2 regions of the Kitasatospora sp. NPDC002965 genome follow, and region 1 is predicted to be linked to the other one. Evidence: riboswitches for the same ligand, from Rfam matches in the RefSeq annotation. Region 1 holds a riboswitch; the other holds the start of a gene.
The links. A riboswitch is a leader RNA that binds a small molecule or an ion and turns the genes downstream of it on or off. The one in region 1 is predicted to bind S-adenosylmethionine.
Positions count from the first base shown of each region.

Region 2: it holds a riboswitch for S-adenosylmethionine, as region 1 does, so the genes downstream of both, thrC (threonine synthase) here and ABZY91_RS20115 (AAA family ATPase) in region 1, are expected to answer to the same signal.

Region 1 covers NZ_JBEXNT010000049.1:756-7,965, forward strand. Annotated here, with positions in the region: gene ABZY91_RS20115 (AAA family ATPase) at 1-2,476, opposite strand, end outside; SAM riboswitch class IV at 2,736-2,858, opposite strand; gene ABZY91_RS20120 (helix-turn-helix transcriptional regulator) at 3,332-4,714, opposite strand; gene ABZY91_RS20125 (M28 family peptidase) at 5,115-7,210, shown strand, end outside.
Region 2 covers NZ_JBEXNT010000226.1:673-7,882, forward strand. Annotated here, with positions in the region: gene thrC (threonine synthase) at 1-1,098, opposite strand, end outside; SAM riboswitch class I at 1,116-1,250, opposite strand; gene ABZY91_RS40575 (glucosyl-3-phosphoglycerate synthase) at 1,400-2,407, shown strand; gene ABZY91_RS40580 (trehalose-6-phosphate synthase) at 2,446-3,915, shown strand; gene otsB (trehalose-phosphatase) at 3,899-4,741, opposite strand; gene ABZY91_RS40590 (DUF3263 domain-containing protein) at 4,827-5,060, opposite strand; gene ABZY91_RS40595 (extracellular solute-binding protein) at 5,071-6,312, opposite strand; gene ABZY91_RS40600 (ROK family protein) at 6,680-7,210, shown strand, end outside.

The sequences.
Region 1 (7,210 bases):
CGCAGGCGCGGTAGTCGGCGAGCGCCTCCTCGGCCCGCCCGAGGGCCAGCCGGTGGCCGGCGAGCGCGAACCGGTGGTGCAGCCCCGCGGGGGTGCGGGCCATCCCCTCGGGGGTGGGCAGCTCCAGGAAGTGGGCGGCGTCCTGGTGCAGGCCCGCCGCCGTACGGGCGGCGGCCATGGTGGCCAGGGGAAGTCCGGCCGCCACCCCCCAGGCCTCCGGCCGGACGTGGGCGAAGGCCGCCCGGCCGGCCTCGTCGGCGGCCCGCAGGTCGCCCTGGCGCAACGCCGCCTCGGCCCGCAACGCGGCCAGCAGGGCGTGCCAGTTGGCGCCGCAGCGGGCCCCGGCCCGCTCGGCGAGCGGACCGCACCAGTGCGCGGCCCGGTCGGCCCGGTCGGCGTAGAGCAGGACGGTCAGCGCGGCGGTCAGCGACTCGGTCCGGACACCGCCGAGCCGCCCGGCGCGCAGGATCAGTTCGGCCTGGACGACCGCCGTCTCCGGTGCGACCGTGCCGGCCAGCAGGGCGGCGAGCAGGCGCATGCCGTCGCCCCGGTGGTCGGCCGTCGTCGGCCGGCCCGGCTGCGGGCGGGCCGGGTTGGGCAGCAGACCCGGGTACCAGTACGCGAGCCAGTGGCGCAGGGCCTCGGCGGGGGCGGCGTTGCCGGGCTCGGCCTCGAACCGGGCGAGGGCGGCGACCCCCTGCTCGGTGCGCCCGTGCCAGAAGTGGTGGCGGACGACCTTCAGCTCGTGCCGCCGCGCGGCGGCCGCGTCGGTCACCGTGCCGGGCAGGGTGGGCACGCACTCGACGGCCGCCGTCCCGAAGGAACCGAGCACGCCGACGACGGGGCCGTGGCCCGCCTCGGGCCCGAACCCTCCGGTGCTGTGGAGCCCGTCGGCCCGGCCCGCCACCCCACGGATCGGCCCGCCCGTCGGCCCACCGGACGGGTGGCCGTGCGGGTCAGCACGCAGGTCACCGCGCAGGTGACCGGAGAGGCTGCCGGACAGGTCGCCGGAGAGCCAGCCGGACAGGCCGCCCTCCGTCCCCCCGACGGGGCCGGCGTCGTCCGCGGTCCACGCCCCGCCGAAGCCGGCGGCGCTCCCGAGGGTGCTCGCGGGCACGCTTCCGACGGCGCTCAGCGTCGCACCGAAGCCCCCGGTGCTCCCGGTGCTCCCGGCACCACCGACTCCACCGACCGGGCCGGCACCGCCGGTCCCGGCCAGGCCCGGCGGCCAGCCGTAGGTGCCCGCGCCGGTGCCCGCGCCGCCCCCCGTGCCCGCACCCGGTCCGGGCACCTCGCCGGAGGCACCGCCGGCAGCCGACAGCGAACTGCGCAGGTGCCCCTCCGCCACCCGTGCGTGCCCGTGCACGGTCGCGTCGGCCGCTCCGGCCGCGCGCAGCAGCCGGCCGGCCCGCTGGTGCAGGGCCGCCAGCTCGACCGGCCGCATCGCGGCCAGCAGGTCCCCGGCGGCGGTCGGATGGCGGAACCCGCCGTCCCGGAAGAGACCGGCCGCGTGCAGCAGGTAGAGCGCCCTGGGCAGCGAGTCCGGGGCCAGCAGGAGGAGTTCGGCGAGCAGGTCCGGGGTCGCGGACGCGCCGAGCACGGCGACGCCCCGAGCGTAGTGCAGCGCCAGCGGGTCGATCCGGTGCAGGCAGTGCATCAGCCCGCGCCGGTAGCCCTCGCCGACGACCAGCTCGTCCGGGACGCCGGCGGCCTCCTGGTCGCCGATCAGGCTGTGGACGAGCAGCGGGTTGCCGCCCGTCAGGGCGTGTGCCTCGACGGCCATTCGGGCGGACGCCGCGCCGAGCCGGGCCCGGAGGAGTTCGGCGACCAGGTCGGCGGAGAGCAGGTCGAGGCGGATGTGCTGGTGGTGCGGCTGGCGGGCGAGTTCGACCTCGAAGAAGGGGTTGGACGGGGTCATGGTCTCGCGCGAGCTGAGCACCGTGAGCACACCCGCGCTGCGGGTACGGCGGACCAGGTAGAGCAGGAACTCCAGCGACTGCGGGTCGGCGTCCTGCCGGTCGTCGACGGCGATCAGGACGGGGGCGCGCTCGGCCAGCCGGCGGACCAACCGGAACAGGCCCTCCAGGGTGCGCTGGGTGAGCTGCCCCTGCGGGCCGTCCGGCAGGACCGGGCGGGCCCCCTCGGCGGCGCCCTGGGCGAGCAGCGACTCCGCCGCGGCGGCCTCCTCCGGTTCGAGGTCGGCGCCCTGGAGCAGTTGCCGGGCCAGCCCCAGCGGGAACTCCCGCTCCAGCGGCGAGCCGGTGCCGACGAGGACGTGCGCGCCGCGCTCGGCCGCGGTGTCGGTGAAGGCGTAGAGCAGGTCGCTGCGGCCGCTGCCGACCGACCCGTGCAGGACGATCACGCTTCCGGCGCCGGCCGCGCAGCGGTCGAACGCGTCGCGCAGTCTCCGGTACTCGGGCTCCCGGCCGACCGGGAGGGATCTCGACGGGTCTCGGGGCGCGGGGAAGGTGGGCATCCGTTCTCCTGGAGCAATGCGCACGGGAGGTCGGGCCGCTGGGCGCTCCTCCTCGCACGGGGTCGTGGGCGAGGGAATCGGACGGACCGACCGAGGCGGGCAGCACTGCCCGGCCGGCCGACCGGCGTCAGCGACAGAGGGAGCTGGCGCGCCGGAGCAGGTCGACGTCGAGCCTGGCCACCAGCCTGAGGCCCGCGGCGTTGCGTCCGCCCGCCCGCTGTTCCACGACCTTCTCCGTCCCCCGAGCCCAACCGGGCCATGACTGCGCTTGTGACGACGCGTCATCGGAACGCCACGTCACCCGGCTTATCCCCGGGGCACCCCACCGCAGTGTGGGGGTTGCCAGTCAGCCGGCCGGGGCCCGTGGCTGACATTCTTCGCCGGTCCGAGTCTAGGAAGGCGCCGCCGATCCCGTCAATTGCGGGAACCGCCCTCGGCGTCCACGAATCCGCCGGTCCGGACGTCGGCCGCACCGCCGCGAAACGGGGCGCAATCCGGCCGCAACACCGCTGCCACAGTGGGTCGGTGGGCGGACGGCGAGGTCCGGACCGGCGAGTTCCGCTCTGACGCGCCGTCGGTTGCCCGGGGGCCGGTCCGGGGCCCGGCCGACCGTGCGCGAAGGGCACCGGCGGCCTCACCCGGCGGGCCCGGGGGCCCGGGTGAGGCCCCTCTCGACGGCCGGCGAGGCGGCCCGGTCCCCGCTCGGGTACGACCGGACACACGATCGGCGCGATCACCCGGCCCCGCAAGGATCCCGCCACGGCCCCGCCGGTCCCGCTCCGGCGCGCGCCCTCGCCCGCCGTCCCACCCGCCGTCCCGCCCGCACCGTCCCGTGCCGTCGGGCGCCCTCGACCCCTACCCCGCCAGCCCGTGCGCCGTCAGCCGCTCGCGCAGCCCGGCCAGTTCGTGCCGCACCAGCGCCGGCAGCCCCGCCCCGCCGGCGTCCGCCGCGAACACCGGGCCCAGCAGCTCCGCCGCCGCCCGGGGGTCGCGCGCCACCAGCAGGCAGTCCGCGACCCGGACGGTGAACAGCAACCGGGCGGAGGGCAGTTGGTCGGGCGCGAGGAGGGCGAGCGCCGTCTCGGCGGCGTCCACGGCCCGGCGCGCCAGCCGGAGGTCCCCGGCGGCGGCGGCCGCGTCGCGCAGCGCCGCGGCGGCGCCCGCCTCCACCCGCAGCCGCATCGAGGCGATGGAGAGCCAGGCCGCGTCGGTCTCGTCGTGGGCCCCGATGTGGTCGAGGTGGAGCCGCGCGCGGGCGAGGTGCCGGACGGTGGCGCGGACGTCGCCCGCCAGCGCGTAGGCGCGGGCCTGGCCGATCTGGCTCATCGCCCCCGCCCAGTGCCGGCCCGGCGCCGCCCGGGCCATCTCGCGGGCGTACCCGAGCGCGGCGGCGGGGTCGCCGTCGAGGCGGGCGAGGGCACTCATGTCGCTGAGCGCGGCGACCTGGGTGGCGGGGTCCCCCGCGAGTTCGGACCAGCTGAGGGCGCGGTCGAAGCAGGCCATCGCGGTGGCGTTGCGGCCGTCCTGCATGCGCAGGGCGCCGGCCGCGTGGGCGTACTCGGCGGCGAGCCGGGCGAGCGGGCGCCGGGTCAGGCCCGCCGGGTGGGCGGCGAGGCGCCGGAGGATGACCCGGAGGGTCTCCTCGACGGCGGCGGTGCCGGGGCCGGTGGGGGCCTCGCCGGCGCGGAGGTGGGCGGCGAGCAGGCCGGTGAGGGCGTGGGCGGTGTCGGGGTCGAGGGGCGGGGCGGTCTCGGGGTCGGCGGCGCGGAAGGCGGCGTGCAGGGCGGCGAGGTCGGTGGCTTCGGGGACGGCGCAGCCGTCGGCGTCGTGCAGCGGACAGAGCAGTCCGTAGTCGGGGAGGCGCTCGGGCGGCCGGGCGGTGAGCGAGGGCGGGAGGGCGGGGCCGACGAGGGAGACGGGCGGGCCGGGGAGCGGGGGGCGGGCCCAGTCGGCCGGCAGCCCACCGCCGTCCTCCGGTTCGCCGTCCTCGGCCCGTCGGCAGGCGGTGCGCAGTTCGCCGCCGGCGGCGAGGAGGTCGTCGAGGCGGTCGGCGAGGCGCGGGCTGGTGCGGCGGGTGCCGTGTTCGAGCTTGCTGACGGCGGTGTGGTCGTAGCCGATCTCGGCGCCCAGCTGGGCCTGGGTGAGGCCCGCGCGGCGGCGCCACTGCCGCAGGCGGAGGCCGAAGGCACGCCAGAGTTCGTCCTCGGCGAGGGTCGCCGCGCCGCGGTTCCGGTGCAACGGGGCTGCCCTCCCGAGTGCGCTCCCGGGCCTTCCGGTGGGGAGGTCCGCTCAGGAGGACGGTACTGGACGGAGGACCCCTCCGTACATGACGTGGTCTCAACCACTTTTCCCCTCTGGTCTCAACCTCTCCACCAGCTGGTCTCAACCTCTGCACGTGCCCTGGCCTCCCACGCTGCCCTTCCGGACCCCAACACCGTTACCGGGTGGGCGGCTTGACAGAACTTGCCAACAGCTCGAAGTGCTCGCCGAACCCGTTGACCGTGGCATGACGGCGTGTGAGGGTTCCGGCACCCGAGCGCGGACGCCCGCAACGGCCGTCCCCCATGCGGCCCGCGGTGAGTGCCTTTCCGGCACACCCGTCCGCGGTCGAGCACCCCCACGTTCGAGGAGCCTCGTAATGAAACGCAGATTACTGACGGCGGGCACCACCCTGGCCGTCCTGGCAGGCATGCTCACCGCCACCGCGGTCGGGCAGGCCGCTGCCGACCCGGGCCCGTCGGCCATCGCGCCGCCGAGCGCGCTGACCGCAGCCGTGAACGCCGCCGACCAGGCGGCCGCGGCAGGTCTGGACGCCCTGGCCAAGGGCCCGGGCGAGACGTACGAGCGTCAGTCCGTCACCCCCTGGCTCGCCGGCCTCTACTCCGTCGCCTACGAGCGCAGCTACAAGGGCCTGCCGGTGGTCGGCGGCGACGCCGTCGTCATAGCCGACGGCGAGGGCAAGGTGCGCGGGTCGCAGTCCGCCTCCTCCGGCCCGATCGGCGTGCCGACCACCCCCCTGATCAGCGCCGACAAGGCGGAGAAGACCTCCCGCACCAAGCTGGTCACCGTCAACGGCGTGGAGACGCGCCGCCTGGTGGTCCGCGTCCAGGACGGCGCCGGGCGACTCGCCTGGGAGACCGTGCTCACCGGCCGCACCGAGTCGGCGCCGAGCCGTCTGCACGTCTTCGTCGACGCCCGCAGCGGCGAGGTCATCGACAGCTACGACGACGTCCGGGCCGGCACGATCAACAGCAAGTGGAACGGCCCGCCGCCGGTCACCATCACGACCACCGGCTCCGGCAGCTCGTACTCGCTGCGCGACCCGAGCCGGCCGGGCCTGAGCTGTGCCGACAACGCCACCGGCCAGGTGTTCTCCAAGTCCTCCGACTCCTGGGGCAACGGCAGCCCCACCAGCAAGGAGACCGGCTGCGGCGACGTGATGTTCGCGGCGCAGAAGGAATGGGACATGCTCCGGGACTGGCTGGGGCGCAACGGCCACAACGGGAACGGCGGCAGCTGGCCGGTCAAGGTCGGCCTGAACGACGTCAACGCCTACTGGGACGGCTCCTCGGTCTCGATCGGCCACAACAACGCCAACGAGTGGATCTCCTCGATCGACGTCGTCGGCCACGAGTTCGGCCACGGCATCGACCAGTTCACCCCGGGCGGCGCCAACAACGAGAACGGCCTGGGCGAGGGCACCGGCGACATCTTCGGCGCGCTGACCGAGGCGTACGTCAACCAGCCCGCCCCGTACGACAACCCGGACTACACCGTCGGCGAGATGATCAACCTGGTCGGTCGCGGTCCGATCCGCAACATGGCCAACCCCTCGCTGGTCAACGGCGACCCGAACTGCTACTCCTCCTCGATCCCGAGCACCGAGGTCCACGCGGCCGCCGGCCCGCTGAACCACTGGTTCTACCTGCTCGCCGAGGGCTCCAACCCGGGTGGCGGCAAGCCCACCAGCCCGACCTGCAACAGCTCCACGATCACCGGCATCGGCATCAAGGACGCGGGCCGGATCTTCTACGGCGGCATGCTGCTCAAGACCAGCGGCATGACCTACAAGAAGTACCGGACCACCACCCTGACCGCCGCCAAGAACCTCGACTCCACCTGCAACCTGTTCAACCGCACCAAGGCGGCCTGGGACGCGGTCAGCCTCCCGGCGCAGCCCGCCGACCCGACCTGCAACGTGACCGGCCCCGAGTTCTCCCTCGCGGTGAGCCCGACCGCCGGCTCCGTCCAGCCCGGCGCGTCCACCTCGGCGACGGTCAACACCGCGGTGGTCTCGGGCAGCGCCCAGACCGTCGCCCTGACCGCCTCCGGCGCGCCGAGCGGCGCCACCGCGACGGTCAGCCCGTCCTCGGTGCAGAGCGGCTCGTCCGCCACGCTGAACATCACGACCTCCAACACCACGGTCCCCGGCACCTACGTGATCACGGTCACGGGTACCGCGGCGACCACCCACACCGCGCAGTACACGCTGACGGTCGGGAACGGCAACCCCAACCCCAACGCGCCTGACATCAGCGTCGCCAACGTCCAGGCGCACCTGAGCCAGTTCAACACCATCGCCTCGCAGAACGGCGGCAACCGCCGCACCGGCACCGCCGGGTACAGCCAGTCGCTGGCCTACGTGAAGGCCAAGCTCCAGGCGGCCGGCTACACCGTCAGCGAGCAGACCTGCTCCACCTGCACCTACACCGCCAACAACCTGATCGCCGACTG
Region 2 (7,210 bases), on a different contig from region 1:
CCCGCCCGCGGTCTCGGCGAAGACGCCCTCGGTCCGGGCCAGCAGCCGGATCGCCGCCACGACCTCCTCGTCCGTCACGTCCTCCACCGCGCCACCGGTACGCCGGGCGATGTCGAGCACGTACGGGCCGTCGGCCGGGTTGCCGATCGCCAGCGACTTGGCGATGGTGTCCGGCTTGACCGGCCGGATCACGTCGTGGCCGGCCTTGAACGCCGCCGACACCGGCGAGCAGCCCGCCGCCTGGGCGCCGAAGACCCGGTACGGCCGGTCCTCGACCAGGCCGAGCCTGATCAGCTCCTGCAGCCCCTTGTCGATCTTGGTCAGCTGCGAACCCGAGGCGATCGGGATCACGATCTGCTCCGGCAGCCGCCAGCCCAGCTGCTCGCAGATCTCGTACGCCAGCGTCTTGGAGCCCTCGCCGTAGTACGGCCGCAGGTTGACGTTGACGAAGCCCCAGCCCTCGCCGGCCGGGTCACCGATCAGCTCCGAGCAGAAGCGGTTCACGTCGTCGTAGTTGCCCTCGATGCCGACCAGCTCGCCGCCGTACACCCCGGCCATCACGACCTTGCCCTGCTCCAGGTCGTGCGGGATGAACACGCAGGACTTGAAGCCGGCCCGGGCCGCGGCCGCGCCCACCGCACCGGCCAGGTTGCCGGTCGACGAGCAGGACAGCGTGGTGTAGCCGAAGGCCCGCGCGGCCTCGATGGCACAGGCCACCACGCGGTCCTTGAAGGAGTGGGTCGGGTTGCCCGAGTCGTCCTTGATGTGCAGCTGGGCGGTGAACCCGAGCTCGCGGCCCAGGTTGTCGGCCTTCACCAGCGGGGTCCACCCCGGGTTCAGGTTCGGCTTGGAGGCGACGTCGGCCGGCACCGGCAGCAGCGGCGCGTACCGCCAGATCGACGCCGGACCGGCCTCGATGCGCTTGCGCAGTTCCTCCGCGCCCTCGCTGCCGAACTCGTAGGCGATCTCCAGCGGGCCGAAACACTCCACGCAGGCGAAGCTGGGGCCGAGCGGGAACCGGGTGCCGCACTCGCGACAGGACAGCGCGGCGGCGGGGCCGAGGTCAACGGTGACGGGTGCGGCGGTGTCGATAGCCATGATGGCGGAGGCCTCTCTCCTCATCTTCCCCGTGACGCGGGCGCGCCACAGGCCGGAATTGGCACCTGTCCCGCCGGCGCTGTTGACAACAGCCGCGCGAGAAGGTTGCCGGGACGTCAACGGGCCGTTCCCTCAGTCCCTCTGGATGAGCTCTGTGAAGTTGTGGTCATGCTCAGCGGAGACCCCGGCGTGCGAAGGTGCGACCGCTGTACGAAGACTGTATCCGAAGGCGTCAACCCCGAACGGGATCGTCCGCCACGCGAGATGACCCGTCCCATCCCACCTCGCCGAGGAGAGAACAGTGCCCGCCGAACCGATCCCCGCGCTCCTCCCCGAGACGGCGTCCTGGCTGCGCCGACGCTCGTGGAGCGCGGCCGACCGCCCGGTGGACGTCCTGCTGGCGGCCAAGCGCGCACTGGGCCCGGCCGGCACGGTCAGCGTCGTCCTCCCCGCCCTGGACGAGGAGGCCACGGTCGGCGACATCGTCCGCACCATCCGCCGCGAGCTGGTGGAACGGCTGCCGCTGGTCGACGAACTGGTCGTGGTCGACTCCGGCTCGGCCGACGCCACCGCCGCGGTCGCCGCCGAGGCCGGTGCCACCGTCGTCCACCGCGACACGATCCTCCCGCGGCTGCCCGCCGCCCCCGGCAAGGGCGAGGTGCTCTGGCGATCGCTGCTGGTCACCCGCGGTGAGATCGTCTGCTTCGTCGACGCCGACCTGCGCGCGTTCGATCCCGCCCTGGTCTCCGGCATCGTCGGCCCGCTGCTCACCGACCCGGACATCCACCTGGTCAAGGCCATGTACGACCGCCCGCTGGAGACCGACGGGGCGGTCGTCCCGGCCGGCGGCGGCCGGGTCACCGAACTGGTCGCCCGCCCCCTGCTCAACCTGCACTGGCCGGAACTCGCCGGTTTCGTCCAGCCGCTCGGCGGCGAGTACGCGGCCCGCCGTTCCCTGCTCGAACGTCTGCCCTTCCCGACCGGCTACGGCGTCGAACTCGGCCTGCTCGTCGACGCCCTGGAGACGGCCGGGCTGGACGCGCTCGCCCAGGTGGACGTCGGCGTCCGCCACCACCGCCACCAGGACGGCCAGGCGCTCGGCCGGATGGCCGCCACCATCTACCGCACCGCCCTGGAGCGGCTCGACCGCACCCACCGGCTCAAGGCCGCCGCCGACCTGGTCCACCCGCTGCTCACCCAGTTCACCCGAGACCCGGAGACCCGCGCCTTCACGGCCCACACCCACCCGGTCACCGCCACCGAGCGCCCGCCGATGCACACCGTCCCCGAATACGCCACCCGGCACTGAGGGGTTTGCGACCCGGGACCCCCGGCAACCAACCAACCATGGGCGATCTCACGACCGAACGTTCGAATTCGACCGGCACTGCCCCCGTCCTGGTGGCGTCCAACCGGGGACCGGTGTCCTTCGGCACCGCGGACGACGGCACGCTGACCCTCCGCAGAGGCGGCGGCGGCCTGGTCTCAGGGCTCTCCGCCATCGACGACCCGGACGCCGTCTGGGTCTGCGCCGCCCTCTCCGACGCCGACCGCAGGGCCTCCCGGGAGGCCCCCGACGGACGCCTCGACCGGGCCGGCCACGACGTCGGCGGGCAGGCCGTCCGGATGCTGGACATAGACCCGGAGACCTTCGCCCGGGCCTACAACGGCGTCGCCAACTCGACGCTGTGGTTCATCCACCACCTGCTCTACGACACCCCGACCGCGCCCGCCTTCGACGCCGACTTCCGCACCGAGTGGCAGGCCTACACCGCGTACAACGCCGCCTTCGCCGGGGCCCTCGCCGCCGAGGCCGCACCCGGCGCCGCCGTCCTGGTCCAGGACTACCACCTCTCGCTGACCCCGGCGCTGCTCCGCGCCGCCCGCCCCGACCTGCGGATCGGCCACTTCTCGCACACCCCCTGGGCCCCGCCCGAGTACTTCCGGCTGCTGCCCGACGACATCGCCGAGACCGTCCTGACCGGCATCCTCGGCGCCGACCGGGCCGGGTTCCTCACCCGGCGCTGGGCGCTCGCGTTCGCCGACTGCTGCGAAGCCGTCCTCGGCGCCGCCGTCGACCGCGACGCCCTCACCGTCACCCACGAGGGCCGCACCACCCACCTCGGCGTGCACGGTCTCGGCGCCGACGCCGGCTTCCTGCGCGAGCGCGCCCACCGCCCGGACGTCGACGACCGCCTCGCCACCCTGCGCGCCGCCGTCGGCGACCGCCGGACCGTCGTCCGGGTCGACCGCACCGAGCTGAGCAAGAACATCGTCCGCGGCTTCCAGGCGTACCGGCACCTGCTGCGCACCCGCCCCGAGTGGCGCGACCGGGTGGTCCACATCGCCTTCGCCTACCCGTCCCGCACCGACCTCGCCGAGTACCGCGCCTACACGGCCCGGGTGCAGGCGCTGGCCGAGGAGATCAACGAGGAGTTCGCCACCCCCGGCTGGCAGCCGGTGATCCTGCACGTCGACGACGACTTCCCGCGCTCGCTGGCCGCGTACCGGATGGCCGACGTCGCCCTGGTCAACCCGATCCGGGACGGCATGAACCTGGTCGCCAAGGAGGTCCCGGTGGTCTCCGACGACGGCTGCGCCCTCGTCCTGTCCCGCGAGGCCGGTGCCCACGCCGAGCTCGGCGAGGACGCGCTCACCGTCAACCCGTACGACGTCGTCGCCACCGCCGAGGCCCTGCACGCCGGGCTCACCATGCCGGCCGGCGAGCGCGCCGACCGCACCAAGCGGCTCGTGGCCGCCGCGACCGCGCTCCCGCCCCAGCAGTGGTTCCTCGACCAGCTCAACGCGCTGCGCTGAGCTCCTCCCCCAGCGCCGCCAGCAGTTCCACCACGCCGGCCGGGCCCGGGACCACCAGGTCCGCCCGGTCGGCGAGTTCCCGCACCGGCGCGTCCCCCACCGCGCCGCTGCAGACCGTCACGCCGGCCAGGCCCTCCCCGCGCAGCTTCTCCACGGCCGCGAAGGCCGCGACGTCCCCCAGGTCGTCCCCCGCGTACAGCACGGACCGGGCGCCGCGCTCGCGCAGGAAGCCCTCCAGCGCCGCCCCCTTGTCCACCCCCGGCGGTCGCAGCTCAAGGACCAGCCGACCGGGCTCCACCACCAGGCCGTGCTCGGCCGCCAGTGCGCCGACCGGTTCCACCAGCCGCTCGAACGCGACGGCGGGCTCGGCCGTCCGCCGGGTGTGCACGGCCACCGACCGGCCCTTGTCCTCCACCCACGTCCCGTCCGGCGCCCCGGCCGCCGCCAGGACGTCCGGCAGCGCCGCCCGGACCGCGGCCACCCCGGGGTGCACCGGCGGCGCGGTCAGCTCACCGGCCTCCCAGCGCTCCGCGCCGTAGTGCCCGAGCACCACCACCCCGCCGACCTCGGCGAAGCCCCCGTACTCCACCGCCAGCCCGGCCGGGCGCCCGGTCACCACCACGACCGCCCCGACGTGCGGCACCAGGCCGCGCAGGGCGTCCGCCGCGCCCGGGTGCGCCCGGGCACGGCTCGGGTCGGACACGATCGGTGCCAGCGTGCCGTCGAAGTCCAGGGCGACCACCGCCGCCCGCGGCTCTTCGAGCAACGCCGCCAGGCCCGCCCGTCCGTCGTCCGTCAGCGGTCGCGCAATCTCAGCAAGGCCCATGACAGGGACCGTACCCGGGCCGGACGGGGGTCATCCGTCGACGCGGCGGTCGGGCTCCCGGGTCGGGCGCCGGGGCGGCGCCCGCCTACCGTGCCGCGCGCCGGGCGTCCCGGACCCGCCGGAGCCGGTTCACCAGCACCGGCGCGTGCGCCAGTGCCTCCGGTCGGTCGAGCAACGCGTTCAGCAGCTGGTAGTACCGGGTGCTGGAGAGTCCCAGCTCCTCCCGGACGGCCCGTTCCTTGGCGCCGGCCGTCCGCCACGACCGGCCCTCCAGCTCCAGCACCGCCCGGTCCCGCTCGTCCAGCTCACCCGCGCCCATGCCGGCCAGCCTACTTGCGGAGCCTCGCGGCCTCCTTGACGGCCGTCTGCTGGAGGTCCTCCAGGACCGGCTTGGGGTCGGCGGTCGCGGCCGCCCCGATCCCGGCCTTGATCCGGTTGGAGACCTCCACCCAGGCCGGGTCGCCGAACGGGTAGAAGCTCGCGTTGCCCAGCCCGGCCGCGAACTGCTTCAGGGCCTCGTGCTTGGGGTCCTTGCTGATCGCGTCGAAGGCGTCCTGGGTGACCGGCAGCAGGTTGTAGGTCTCGTCGAACTTGAGCTGGTTGTCCTTCGCGTAGACGAAGGAGAGGAACTTGCGGATCTCGTTGCGGTGCCCGTTGGCCTTGAAGGCCATCATCCAGTCGGCCACCCCGAGGCTGCCGGTCTTCGCCAGGCCGTCCTTCTTCGGGATCGCCGTCGTGCCGAAGTCGATCTTCCCCTTGGCGGCCATCCGCAGCAGGGTCGGGTGCCCGTTCAGCATCGCGACCTTCCCGGCGGCGAAGTCGCTGAACACGGGGGTGCGGTTCATCTTGCCGGGTTCGGGGTAGGTCAGCCCGGTGGCGACCAGGTTGGTCCTGAGCCAGTTGAAGGTCGCCTGGTTCTGGGTGCTGTCGATGGTGTAGTTGCCGACGTCGTCGGAGAGGCTGCCGCCGCCGCTCAACGTCCACAGCATCGACTCGGCCGGGGCTTCCTCCGGTCCGAGCGGGAGCCCGTACGGCGTCACGCCCGGCACCTTGGCCTTGATCTTCTCGGCGGCCTGCTTGAGCTCGTTCCAGGTGGTCGGCGGCTTGTCGACGCCGGCCTTCTGGAAGATCGCCTTGTTGTAGAAGAGCACCCGGGAGGAGGAGACGAACGGAATGCCGTACTGCGTGCCGAGCACCTGCCCGGCGTGCGAGAACGACTCCATGATGTTCGCCTGGGTCTCCAGCGAGAGCACGTCCGCGGCGGTGTAGAGCCGGTCGGCGCCGGCCTGGTCGGCGAAGCCGCCGGTCTGCAGCAGGTCGGGCGACTTCCCGCTCTTGACCAGGTCGTCGACCTTCTTGCCGATGTCGGTCCAGCTCTCCACCTGGACGTCCACCTTGATGCCCGGGTTGGCGGTCTCGAAGCGCCGGGCGAGGTCGTCCCAGTACAGCTTGGAACTGGTCTCCGCGCTCTCGCCGTAGTCGGCCGCGACCAGCCGGAGGGTGATCGGGCCGTCGTCCTTGCCGCCGCAGCCGGTGAGCACCAGTGCTCCGGCCAGTGCGATGCCGGACAACCGGGTGGGGACCTTGGCGCGCCTGTCCAACGCGGGTACCGCCTTCGAGGGGGAGTCTTGCGGGAGCGACGAACCGGATCGGGGGGATCCGGCCGGGGGGAGGCGGCAAGGGTGCCAAACAGGCCACTCAGTGGTCCACACCTGTGGCCGGTCCGCGCCGGGTAGTTATCGAAGTGCGGAGGTCGTTGCACGATGCGCAATGAAATTCGGCCGTCCGACCTGCCGGACCCGGCCTCAAGGGATCCGGTCCGGTTCGTGCAAAGCGCCGCACACCGCATACTTCTGCGACAAAGCTCACCCCGTTGGACCAGACCAATCCGACAACTGGACTAGACCTCTCCGACCCACCCAAGGGAAACTGTCCTCCGTGAAGCACGTCATCGCACTCGATGTAGGCGGCACCGGCATGAAAGCCGCGTTGCTCGCCCAGGACGGCTCCGTGCTGTTCGAAGCACGACGCCCGACCGGGCGGGAACACGGCACGGACGCCGTGGTCGCCGCCATCCTCGACTTCGCCGCCGACCTGGCGGACGAAGGCCGCAGCCGCTTCGGCGTCGCCCCCGTGGCGGCGGGAGTCGCCGTCCCCGGGACGATCGACGAGAAGAACGGCATCGCGGTCTTCTCCGCCAACCTCGGCTGGCGCGACCTTCCGCTGCGCAAGCTGCTGGGAGAGCGCCTGGCCGCGGCGGACGGCGGCGCCATGCCGGTCGCCCTCGGCCACGACGTGCGGTCCGGGGGTCTCGCCGAGGGCCGGCTCGGCGCCGGCCGGGGCGTCGAACGCTTCCTCTTCATCGCCCTCGGCACCGGTATCGCCGGCGCCATCGGCATCCGGGGACGGATCGAGGCCGGAGCCCACGGCTACGGCGGCGAGATCGGCCACGTGGTGGTCCGGCCCGGC